One region of the Cupriavidus sp. P-10 genome, then DNA from elsewhere that is predicted to be linked to it. Evidence: predicted binding sites of a transcription regulator. Region 1 holds the regulator's gene; the other holds the start of a gene.

Region 1 (4,684 bases):
GATCTATACGCTGACCGGCAACGTGGTGCTGACCAAGGGCACGATGGTCCTGAAGTCAGATGCGGCCGAGCTGCGCACCGATCCCGAGGGCTACCAGTTCGCGGTGGCCACCGCCAAGGCCGGCAAGCAGGCCTACATCCGGCAGAAGCGCGAAGGCGTCGACGAATACATCGACGGCTGGGGCGACCGCATCGAATACGACGGCAAGCAGGAACTGTCCAAGCTGATCGGCCACGCGCGCATGGCGCGCCTGCAGGGCGCCAAGATGCTCGACGAAATCCGCGGCGCGGTGCTGACCTACGACAGCCGCAAGGAGTTCTACACGGCTGCCGGCGGCGGCGACAATACCTCGGCCGCCAATCCGTCGGGCCGCGTGCGCGCGGTGCTGTCGCCGCGGCAGGACCCGAATGCGCAGGGTTCGGGCAGCGGCTCGCCGCTGGACCTGAAGCCGGCGCCCGCGCCCGCCAACAAACCCTGACGCCGGGCCGGGACCGCTTCCTCGCCTGAAACGCTGAACGCCAGACTGTGCCAATGACCGATACCGCCACCATCGCCGAAAAGCCTTCCGTCCAAGCCACGGCCGTCCTCGAAGGCGGCAGCACGCTGGTCGTGCGCCACCTGAAAAAGCGCTACGGCTCGCGCACCGTGGTCAAGGATGTCTCGCTGGACGTGAAGAGTGGCGAAGTGGTCGGCCTGCTCGGCCCCAACGGCGCGGGCAAGACCACCTCGTTCTACATGATCGTGGGGCTGGTGAACCTGGACGAGGGCGATATCGTGCTCGACGGCGACCATATCAGCGGCCTGCCGATCCACGAGCGCGCGCGCATGGGCCTGTCCTACCTGCCGCAGGAAGCGTCGGTCTTCCGCAAGCTCAACGTCGAGGAGAACATCCGCGCGGTGCTGGAACTGCAGGTGGAGAACGGCAAGCCGCTGGCCAAGGCCGAGATCGAACGCAGGCTCGACGCGCTGCTCGACGACCTGCAGATCGCGCACCTGCGCAACAACCCGGCGCTGTCGCTGTCCGGCGGCGAACGCCGCCGCGTGGAAATCGCGCGCGCGCTGGCATCGTCGCCGCGCTTCATCCTGCTGGACGAACCGTTCGCCGGCGTGGATCCGATCGCAGTGGGCGAAATCCAGCGCATCGTGAGCTTCCTGAAGGCGCGCAATATCGGCGTGCTGATCACCGACCACAACGTGCGCGAGACCCTTGGCATCTGCGACCACGCCTACATCATCAGCGAAGGCACGGTGCTGGCCGCGGGCCAGCCCGAGGAGATCATCGCCAACGAATCGGTGCGGCGCGTCTACCTGGGCGAGAACTTCCGCATGTGATGTACTGGCCTGCCCGCTGCGGCAGGCCATTGATTCTCCCTGCTTTCGGCCCCATGATCTGCATATGGGCCAGCCCACTGCCGGCGTCGATCAAGCCGCGACATCGATAGCAATTTCCGTTCCAACAACGGAAAGATGCGCATAAAATAGGTCGCATGAAACCGTCGCTACAGCTCCGCCTCTCCCAGCACCTGGCACTGACGCCGCAACTGCAGCAGTCGATCAGGCTGTTGCAGCTGTCGACGCTGGAACTGCAGCAGGAAGTCGAACAGGCGCTCACGGAAAACCCGCTGCTCGAACGCGAGAACGACTGGATCGAAAGCCCGCTGCGCGTGGCTGCCGATGGTTCGGTCAACTTGCAGAGCGCGCCGGCCCCGGCACCAGCCGAACCGCAAGGCAACGGCGAGGCGCGCGCCGATGGCGCGGGCGACGACGACAGCTACGGCGACAGCAACAGCGGCGATGACTATGGCGGCGACTGGAGCCTGGACGACTTCGCGCGCCGCCCGCAAGGCGACGAAGACGAGAAGACGCCGATGCAGCTGCGCGAGGCCGAGCCCACGCTGCGCGAATACCTGATGGAACAGCTGACGCCGCTGAAGATTTCGGTGCGCGACAAGGGCCTTGCCATCTTCCTGATCGAATCACTCGACGACGACGGCTACCTCAGCGCCTCACTCGAAGAAATCTGCGCAGAACTGCCCGAAGAACTCGAGTTCGAGATCGACGAAGTGCAGGCCATGCTGACGCTGCTGCAGAGCTTCGACCCGCCTGGCGTGGGCGCGCGCAATGCCGCCGAGTGCCTCGGCCTGCAGTTGCGCCGGCTGAAGCACCCGCAGCGCGAGCTGGCGCTGAACATCGTGCATAACCACCTGGAACTGCTGGCAGTGCGCGACTACACGCGCCTGAAGAAAGCGCTGCAGGTAGACGAGCCAGCACTCAAGGCCGCGCACGAATTGATCCGCTCGCTGGCACCTTACCCGGGCCACGCGTACAGCCGCCCCGAAGCCGACTTCGTCGTGCCCGATGTGTTCGTGCGCAAGAGCGGCGGCGGCTGGATCGCGCAACTCAATCCGGATGTGATGCCGAGGCTGCGCATCAACGACATGTACGCGCAGATCCTGCGCGGCGCGAAGGGAGAGTCAGGTACCGCTGGCCTGCAGCAGAAGCTGCAGGAGGCACGCTGGCTGATCAAGAATATCCAGCAAAGGTTCGACACGATCCTGCGTGTCTCGCAGGCCATTGTCGAGCGTCAAAAGAACTTTTTCACGCACGGCGAAATCGCCATGCGCCCCTTGGTTTTGCGGGAGATTGCCGATACACTGGGATTACACGAGTCAACCATCTCCCGGGTGACGACCAATAAATACATGGCAACGCCGATGGGTACTTTCGAACTGAAGTACTTCTTCGGCAGCCACGTGTCCACCGAAACCGGTGGCGCGGCTTCATCAACGGCCATCCGCGCCTTGATCAAGCAACTGATAGGAGCCGAAGACCCGAGGAATCCCCTTTCCGACAGTCGCATCGCCGAACTGCTGGGTGAGCAAGGCTTCGTTGTCGCACGCCGCACCGTTGCCAAATATCGCGAAGCCCTGAAGATCCCCGCAGTGAATCTCCGCAAGTCTTTGTAGCCGAGCCCACCGCCTGCCTGGTGAGGCTCTTTCAGAAGGAGAAGCGCTATGAACTTCAAGATCAGTGGACACCACCTGGACATCACGCCGCCGTTGCGTGAGTACGTGGAAACGAAGCTGGAGCGAATCGTCAGGCATTTCGATCAGGTCATTGGCGTTAGCGTGCTGCTCTCTGTCGACAACCACAAGGAAAAGGACCGTCGGCAATACGCGGAAATCAATCTACATCTCAGGGGCAAGGACATCTTCGTTGAAGCGCATCATGAAGACCTGTATGCAGCGATCGACGCACTCGTCGACAAGCTAGACCGTCAGGTACTCCGCTACAAGGACCGCGTGCAGGGCCACGACCGCGAAGCGGTCAAGTACCAGATGGCCGCAGCGCAGATGCAGCAATGACCGTGCCCGGTGGCCCCACAGAGGGCTGCTGAATCAAGACAAAACAGGCAAGCCGCGCATTTGCGCGGCTTTTTTGCGCCTGCAGCGCTGTGGCGCGTGCGCAAAGGGCTGTCACCCGTTTGAGACGGAGTGTTCGCAACGGCCGCAGCAAGGTGTATGCTGCGCCATACATGCAGCGCCGCATTCTGCCCCGCGCCCGGTTACGGTGCGGACCCACACGGGCGCAGCGCTGCGGTGCACAATCACAGGGAGGCCGCTGCTCTATAATGGCCGGACGCCTCGGCGCTGCCGGTGATCCGCTGCCTCTGAGCCATCCACTGCCCGGCGGAACGGCGGATCCGCCCGCTAACTGAAATCCTGCGCATCGCCCATGAATCGTTTGGCCAAATTGCTGCCACCCGGCAACATCACTCTCGACGTCAGCGTCACCAGCAAGAAGCGTGTGTTCGAGCAGGCCGGGCTCCTCTTCGAGAACAACCATGGCGTGGCGCGCGCCATCGTGACGGACAACCTGTTCGCGCGCGAGTCGCTGGGTTCCACCGGACTCGGCGCCGGCGTGGCGATCCCGCACGGACGCATCAAGGGCCTGAAGCAGCCGCTGGCCGCCTTCATGCGCCTGGCCGAGCCGATCCCGTTCGAATCGCCTGACGGCAAGCCGGTGTCGCTGCTGATTTTCCTGCTGGTGCCGGAACAGGCCACGCAGCAGCACCTGGAAATCCTGTCAGAGATCGCGCAGCTGCTGTCAGACCGCGACATGCGCGAAGGGCTGGCGACCTTGCCCACTTCCGAAGCCGTGCACCAGCTGCTGACCGAATGGCACCCCTGATCCCCTGATCTGTCCCGAACGGGCCGGCACAGACCGGACAGGCGCAGCGCCTGGCACACCGCCCCACACGTCATACCCGCATGGAACTCACCGGCGTCACTTCCCAGTCCATCTTCGACGACAACGCAGCCGACCTCAAACTCTCGTGGGTGGCCGGCCTGGAAGGTGCGGACCGCGCCTTCGACGTGGAATTCGCCCGCGAAGCGACCTCTGCCGCGGACCTGGTTGGCCACCTGAACCTGATCCACCCCAACCGCATCCAGGTGCTCGGCAAGCCCGAAATCACCTACTACCAGCGGCTGGACGACGATATCCGCAAGCGCCAGATGGGCGAGCTGATCCTGCTGGAGCCGCCTTTCCTGGTGGTGGCCGATGGCATGGAGCCGCCGCCGGACCTGGAACTGCGCTGCACGCGCTCGTCGACGCCGCTCTTCACCACGCCGGTGTCGTCGGCCGCGGTGATTGACCACCTGCGCCTGTACCTGTCGCGCAT
Region 2 (4,684 bases), on a different replicon from region 1:
CAGGGCGGCGGCCTGCTGTACGACCACCATGTGGGCCGGCATTGGCGCGGCATAGCCGGCCTGGCCAAAGCACTCGCGGATGATGCGGTTGGAGTCGAAGTAGACCTGCCAGTAGTGGTCGTTGTGGCAATACGGGCGTACCGCCAGCACCGGCCCGACCAGCGTGAACTCCAGGATCTCGACGTCGACCGCGGGTTCGGCCAGCACGTTCGGGATCTGCGCGATGCGCGACTTGAGCAGCGCCACCGCATCGGCCGCGTCGGTGCTGCCCGCCAGCTGGGCCTTCAGTTCCACGCGCCGGTACGGGTTGGCGGTGAAGTTCTGGATCGTGTCGCTGAATATCTTGTTGTTGCCGATCACGGTCTGCACGTTGTCCGGCGTATCGAGCGAGGTGGCGAACAGCCCGATCTCGCGCACCGTGCCGGTGACCCCGCCGATGGTGACGAAGTCGCCCACCTTGAACGGCCGCAGCACCACCAGGAAGGCGCCGGCCGCGAAATTCGACATCAGCCCCGACCATGCCATGCCAATGGCCACGCCGGCGGCTGCAATCAGTGCGGCGAAGGTGGTGGTCTGGATGCCGAAGTAGCCGAGGATGCCGATCACCAGCACCACGTTCAGCGTGACCGTGACGATCGAACCCACATAACGCAGCAGCGTCGGGTCGACCTTCTGCTTGCCGAGCGCGTTCTGCACCATCCGTACGACAAAATGGATCAGCCATCGGCCGATGACCCAGAATGCTAGCGCTGCCAGGATCTTGACCCCGAACTGCGTGGCATAGGCGACAACCAGGGTCTTGAGGTTGTCGAAAGTAGTGGCATCCATCGGCGTGTCCTCTCGGTTTGGGTAAGTGCCGCCCGGCGGCCGGCGGCGACATCCCAACCGACCCCGCCGGCAACTGGGTGCAAGCCCTGCGCGCTGACGCGGCGCAATACGTGGGCACGGCAATTATTGGAATGCCGTGCCTGGAAGCGCAAGCAAATAATTGTCAAGACAAGCTGGCCGGCAGGCCAGCTTGTCCAGGCGCCGGGGGGCGGCGCTTCCGCCTTACCAGTTGGTTTCGCGCTCCGGCGTGGCGGAAATGCGGTGCAGCGTCAGGTCCGCGCCGTTGAATTCGCCTTCGGCATCGAGCCGGATGCCGACCAGCTTCTTGAGCGCGCCGTAGACCAGGGTGCCGCCCACCAGTGCCACCACGATGCCCAGCACCGTGCCGATCAGCTGCGCGCCGAGCGACACGCCGCCCAGCCCGCCCAGCGCCTTAGTTCCGAAAATGCCCGCGGCAATGCCACCCCAGGCGCCGCAGAGCCCGTGCAGCGGCCAGACGCCGAGCACATCGTCGATATGCCATTTGTTCTGCGCCAGCGTAAACATGTAGACGAAGAGGGCGCCCGCGATCCCGCCGGTGATCAGCGCGCCCAGCGGATGCATCAGGTCCGAGCCGGCGCATACCGCCACCAGCCCGGCCAGCGGGCCGTTGTACGCAAAGCCCGGATCATTGCGCCCGGCGGCCCAGGCCGCCAGCGTGCCGCCGGCCATCGCCATCAGCGAATTGATCGCGACCAGGCCGCTGATTTTGTCGACGGTCTGCGCGCTCATCACGTTGAAACCGAACCAGCCCACCGCCAGGATCCATGCGCCCAGCGCCAGGAAAGGGATATTGGAAGGCGGATGCGCGCTGATGCGCCCGTCCTTCTGGTAGCGCCCGCGCCGCGCGCCGAGCAGCAGCACCGCCGGCAGCGCGATCCAGCCGCCCAGCGCGTGCACGACTACCGACCCGGCAAAGTCATGGAATGGCGCGCCGGCAATTTGCGTGATCCAGTCCTGGACGCCGTAGCGCTGGTTCCACGCAATGCCTTCGAAGAAGGGATAGACAAAACCGACCAGTACGAACGTCGCCACCAGTTGCGGATTGAAGCGCGAACGTTCGGCAATACCGCCCGAGATAATCGCCGGAATGGCGGCGGCAAAAGTGGCCAGGAAAAAGAACTTGACCAGGTCGTAACCGCTTTTTTGCGCCAGCGTTTCCGCCCCGGACATGAATTGCACGCCGTAGGCAATGGTGTAGCCGATAAAGAAATAGGCAATTGTGGAAACTGCGAAATCCACCAGGATCTTTACCAATGCATTGACCTGGTTTTTCTTGCGCACCGTGCCCAGTTCGAGGAAAGCAAAGCCGGCGTGCATGGCCAGCACCATGATGGCGCCAAGCAGGATAAACATGGCGTCGGTGCCGGTCTTCCAGTTGTCCATAGTGACCTCATGCTCAAAATGGGCGCATGGGTATGCAAAAAGCATTCCAGTGCTGGCTGCATCCTGGTGCCGGCTGCACCGGAGTGGGCAGAAACCGCACCGGAATGCCGCGTGCGGGGAATCGGGCGCGGACGACCTTGGGCGAGAGGGGTGGCAGCCGTGCCGCCAATGCGCCAGAATGGCGCGTCGCAGGCGTCCGCGGCTGATCCGTTGTGGTGCGACGCCCCAATTTCGGGCATTTGTCCCATCGGGACCCAAGCCGGCCGGTGAAACTGGCTCCTTGCGACACAACGCCGCAGCCCGGCGAATCTGGCCGGTGGCAAGCGCAAAAAGAGTGGGAAATTGCCCGCTAACCGGCCTCAAGCAAGGATTTGCGGGTTTTTTCGTTGCATTGGTGCCACTGGGGATTGCTCAACGCACAAGGGGCAGATTAGACTGCGCCGATCGATGTTTTGGCGCCAGGCCGGCACATCGGTGACGACGACCAACAAGGGAAATCAGCCATGAATAAAGGTGAACTGGTATCGGCCATCGCCACGGAAGCAGAACTGAGCAATGCGGCCGCTGAGCGCGCACTCAATGCAGCGTTGGACAGTATCAAGAAGGCAGTGGCAAAGGGTGATTCGGTCACGCTGGTAGGTTTTGGAAGCTTCAGTGCCGGCAAGCGCGCCGCCCGCACCGGCCGCAATCCGCGCACCGGCGAAACCATCAAGATCCCGGCCGCAAAGACGGTCAAGTTTTCCGCCGGACAGGGTTTCAAGGACGCGGTGAACAAGAAGAAGTAAGCAGTTTGCGTCCACAGCGTGAGAAGGCGGCCAGGCAGGCCGCTTTTTTGTTTGTGTGCCGTTTGCGTGCCGTGCCGCGACGACTGCCAACGGCGGGCCCGATCCGGGTTAAACTGCCGGCGCCCGGAGCCGCCAGCCGGCCCGGGCGACCGCCCCCGCAATCCAGACCTCACGCATCATGAACGACCAGTCCCACCAGCTTTCCATGACCGTGCTGATGACGCCGGACATGGCCAACTTCTCCGGCAACGTCCACGGCGGCACCATCCTGAAGTACCTGGACATGGTCGCCTATGCCTGCGCCAGCCGCTATGCCGGCCGCTACGTGGTGACACTGTCGGTGGACCAGGTGGTATTCCGCCAGCCGATCCACGTGGGCGAGCTGGTGACCTTCCTGGCGTCGGTCAACTTTACCGGCCGCAGTTCGATGGAGATCGGCATCAAGGTCGTGACCGAGAATATCCGCAGCAAGCTGGTGCGCCACACCAACAGCTGCTACTTCACCATGGTGGCGGTCGACGACAACGGCAGCCCGGCCGAAGTGCCGCCGCTGGAGCCGCGCGATGAAGTCGAGCGCCAGCGTTTTGCCGCCGCCCAGCAGCGCCGGGCGCTGCGCCAGGAAATGGAAAAGCGCCACGGCGACATCAAGTCGTCGGTGACCTGACACGTTGCCACCCGCCATGATGAAACGATCCTGCACGATCCTGGCCCTGGCCGCCTGCGCGGCGGCCACGGGCGGCGCGCATGCCGAGGAGATCGGCAGCGTCAGCACCAATTTCCGCATGACCGGCTCCGACAAGGTCGTCATCGAAGCCTATGACGACCCGCAGGTGGACGGCATTACCTGCTATGTGTCGCGTGCCCGCACCGGCGGCATCAAGGGCCAGCTGGGCATGGCGGAAGACCCGCCGGAAGCCTCGATCGCGTGCCGGCAGGTGGGAACCATTGCCTTCAAGGGGCCGCTGAAGCAGCAGGACCACGTTTTTTCCGAGCGCATGTCGGTGCTGTTCAAGACCCTGCACGTGGTGCGCGCGGTCGACCGCAAGCGCAATACGCTGGTCTACCTGACGTATTCGGACCGTATCGTCAGCGGCAGCCCGCAGAACAGCGTGACCGCCGTGCCGGTCCCGGCCGGCACGACGATCCCCGTCAAGTAAGCGCCGGCGCGCTCAGGGCGCCAGTGCCGCGGCTTCTGCCTGGCAATCGCCCGCGGGGCGGGCGCCGGCGGCACGTGCGGCGGCCACTTCGCGGCGGGCCTGTTCGAGGTCGGCGCGGAAGGTCGGGTCGGCATGCAGGCGCGCCACCGTTGCGGCGGCCATCATGCGGCCTTCGTTGACATCGCTCTGCCAGTGCACGTTGCACACCACCCGGCTCTGGCCGAAGGCGCGCCCGCGCGCCAGGATGGCGTCCGCGCGGGCCGGTTCCACCTCGGCCAGGATCAGCGCCCAGGCCCAGCCGATGGCGCTGTGTCCCGACGGGTAGGATCCGTCCTTCTCCAGCTTGGCGGCTTCGTCTGGCGTGCACATCCCGGTCTTGTTGGCGACGAATGGCCGCGTGCGCTTGTAGCGGTCCTTGGCGCCATAGGTGGACAGGCCGGCATCGACCAGGCTGCGGCGCAGCAGGATATTCAGGTAAGGCGTGTCCCT

Evidence for each region. The regulator sigma-54, encoded in region 1, starts transcription at its own class of promoters, with help from an activator protein. The targets are predictions, from matches to a motif close to TGGCANGNAANCTGCTTT.
Region 2: a site for sigma-54 is predicted at 2,285-2,302, ahead of CTP10_RS22780 (ammonium transporter). Genes of this name have one in related genera too.

Annotation. Positions count from the first base shown of each region.
Region 1 is NZ_AP025170.1:345,051-349,734, reverse strand. It holds gene lptA (lipopolysaccharide transport periplasmic protein LptA) at 1-478, shown strand, start outside; gene lptB (LPS export ABC transporter ATP-binding protein) at 532-1,332, shown strand; gene CTP10_RS01645 (RNA polymerase factor sigma-54) at 1,488-2,966, shown strand; gene hpf (ribosome hibernation-promoting factor, HPF/YfiA family) at 3,015-3,365, shown strand; gene ptsN (PTS IIA-like nitrogen regulatory protein PtsN) at 3,736-4,191, shown strand; gene hprK (HPr(Ser) kinase/phosphatase) at 4,272-4,684, shown strand, end outside.
Region 2 is NZ_AP025171.1:1,251,504-1,256,187, forward strand. It holds gene CTP10_RS22775 (mechanosensitive ion channel family protein) at 1-828, opposite strand, end outside; gene CTP10_RS22780 (ammonium transporter) at 1,051-2,253, opposite strand; gene CTP10_RS22785 (HU family DNA-binding protein) at 2,757-3,038, shown strand; gene CTP10_RS22790 (acyl-CoA thioesterase) at 3,217-3,702, shown strand; gene CTP10_RS22795 (CreA family protein) at 3,719-4,195, shown strand; gene CTP10_RS22800 (acid phosphatase) at 4,208-4,684, opposite strand, start outside.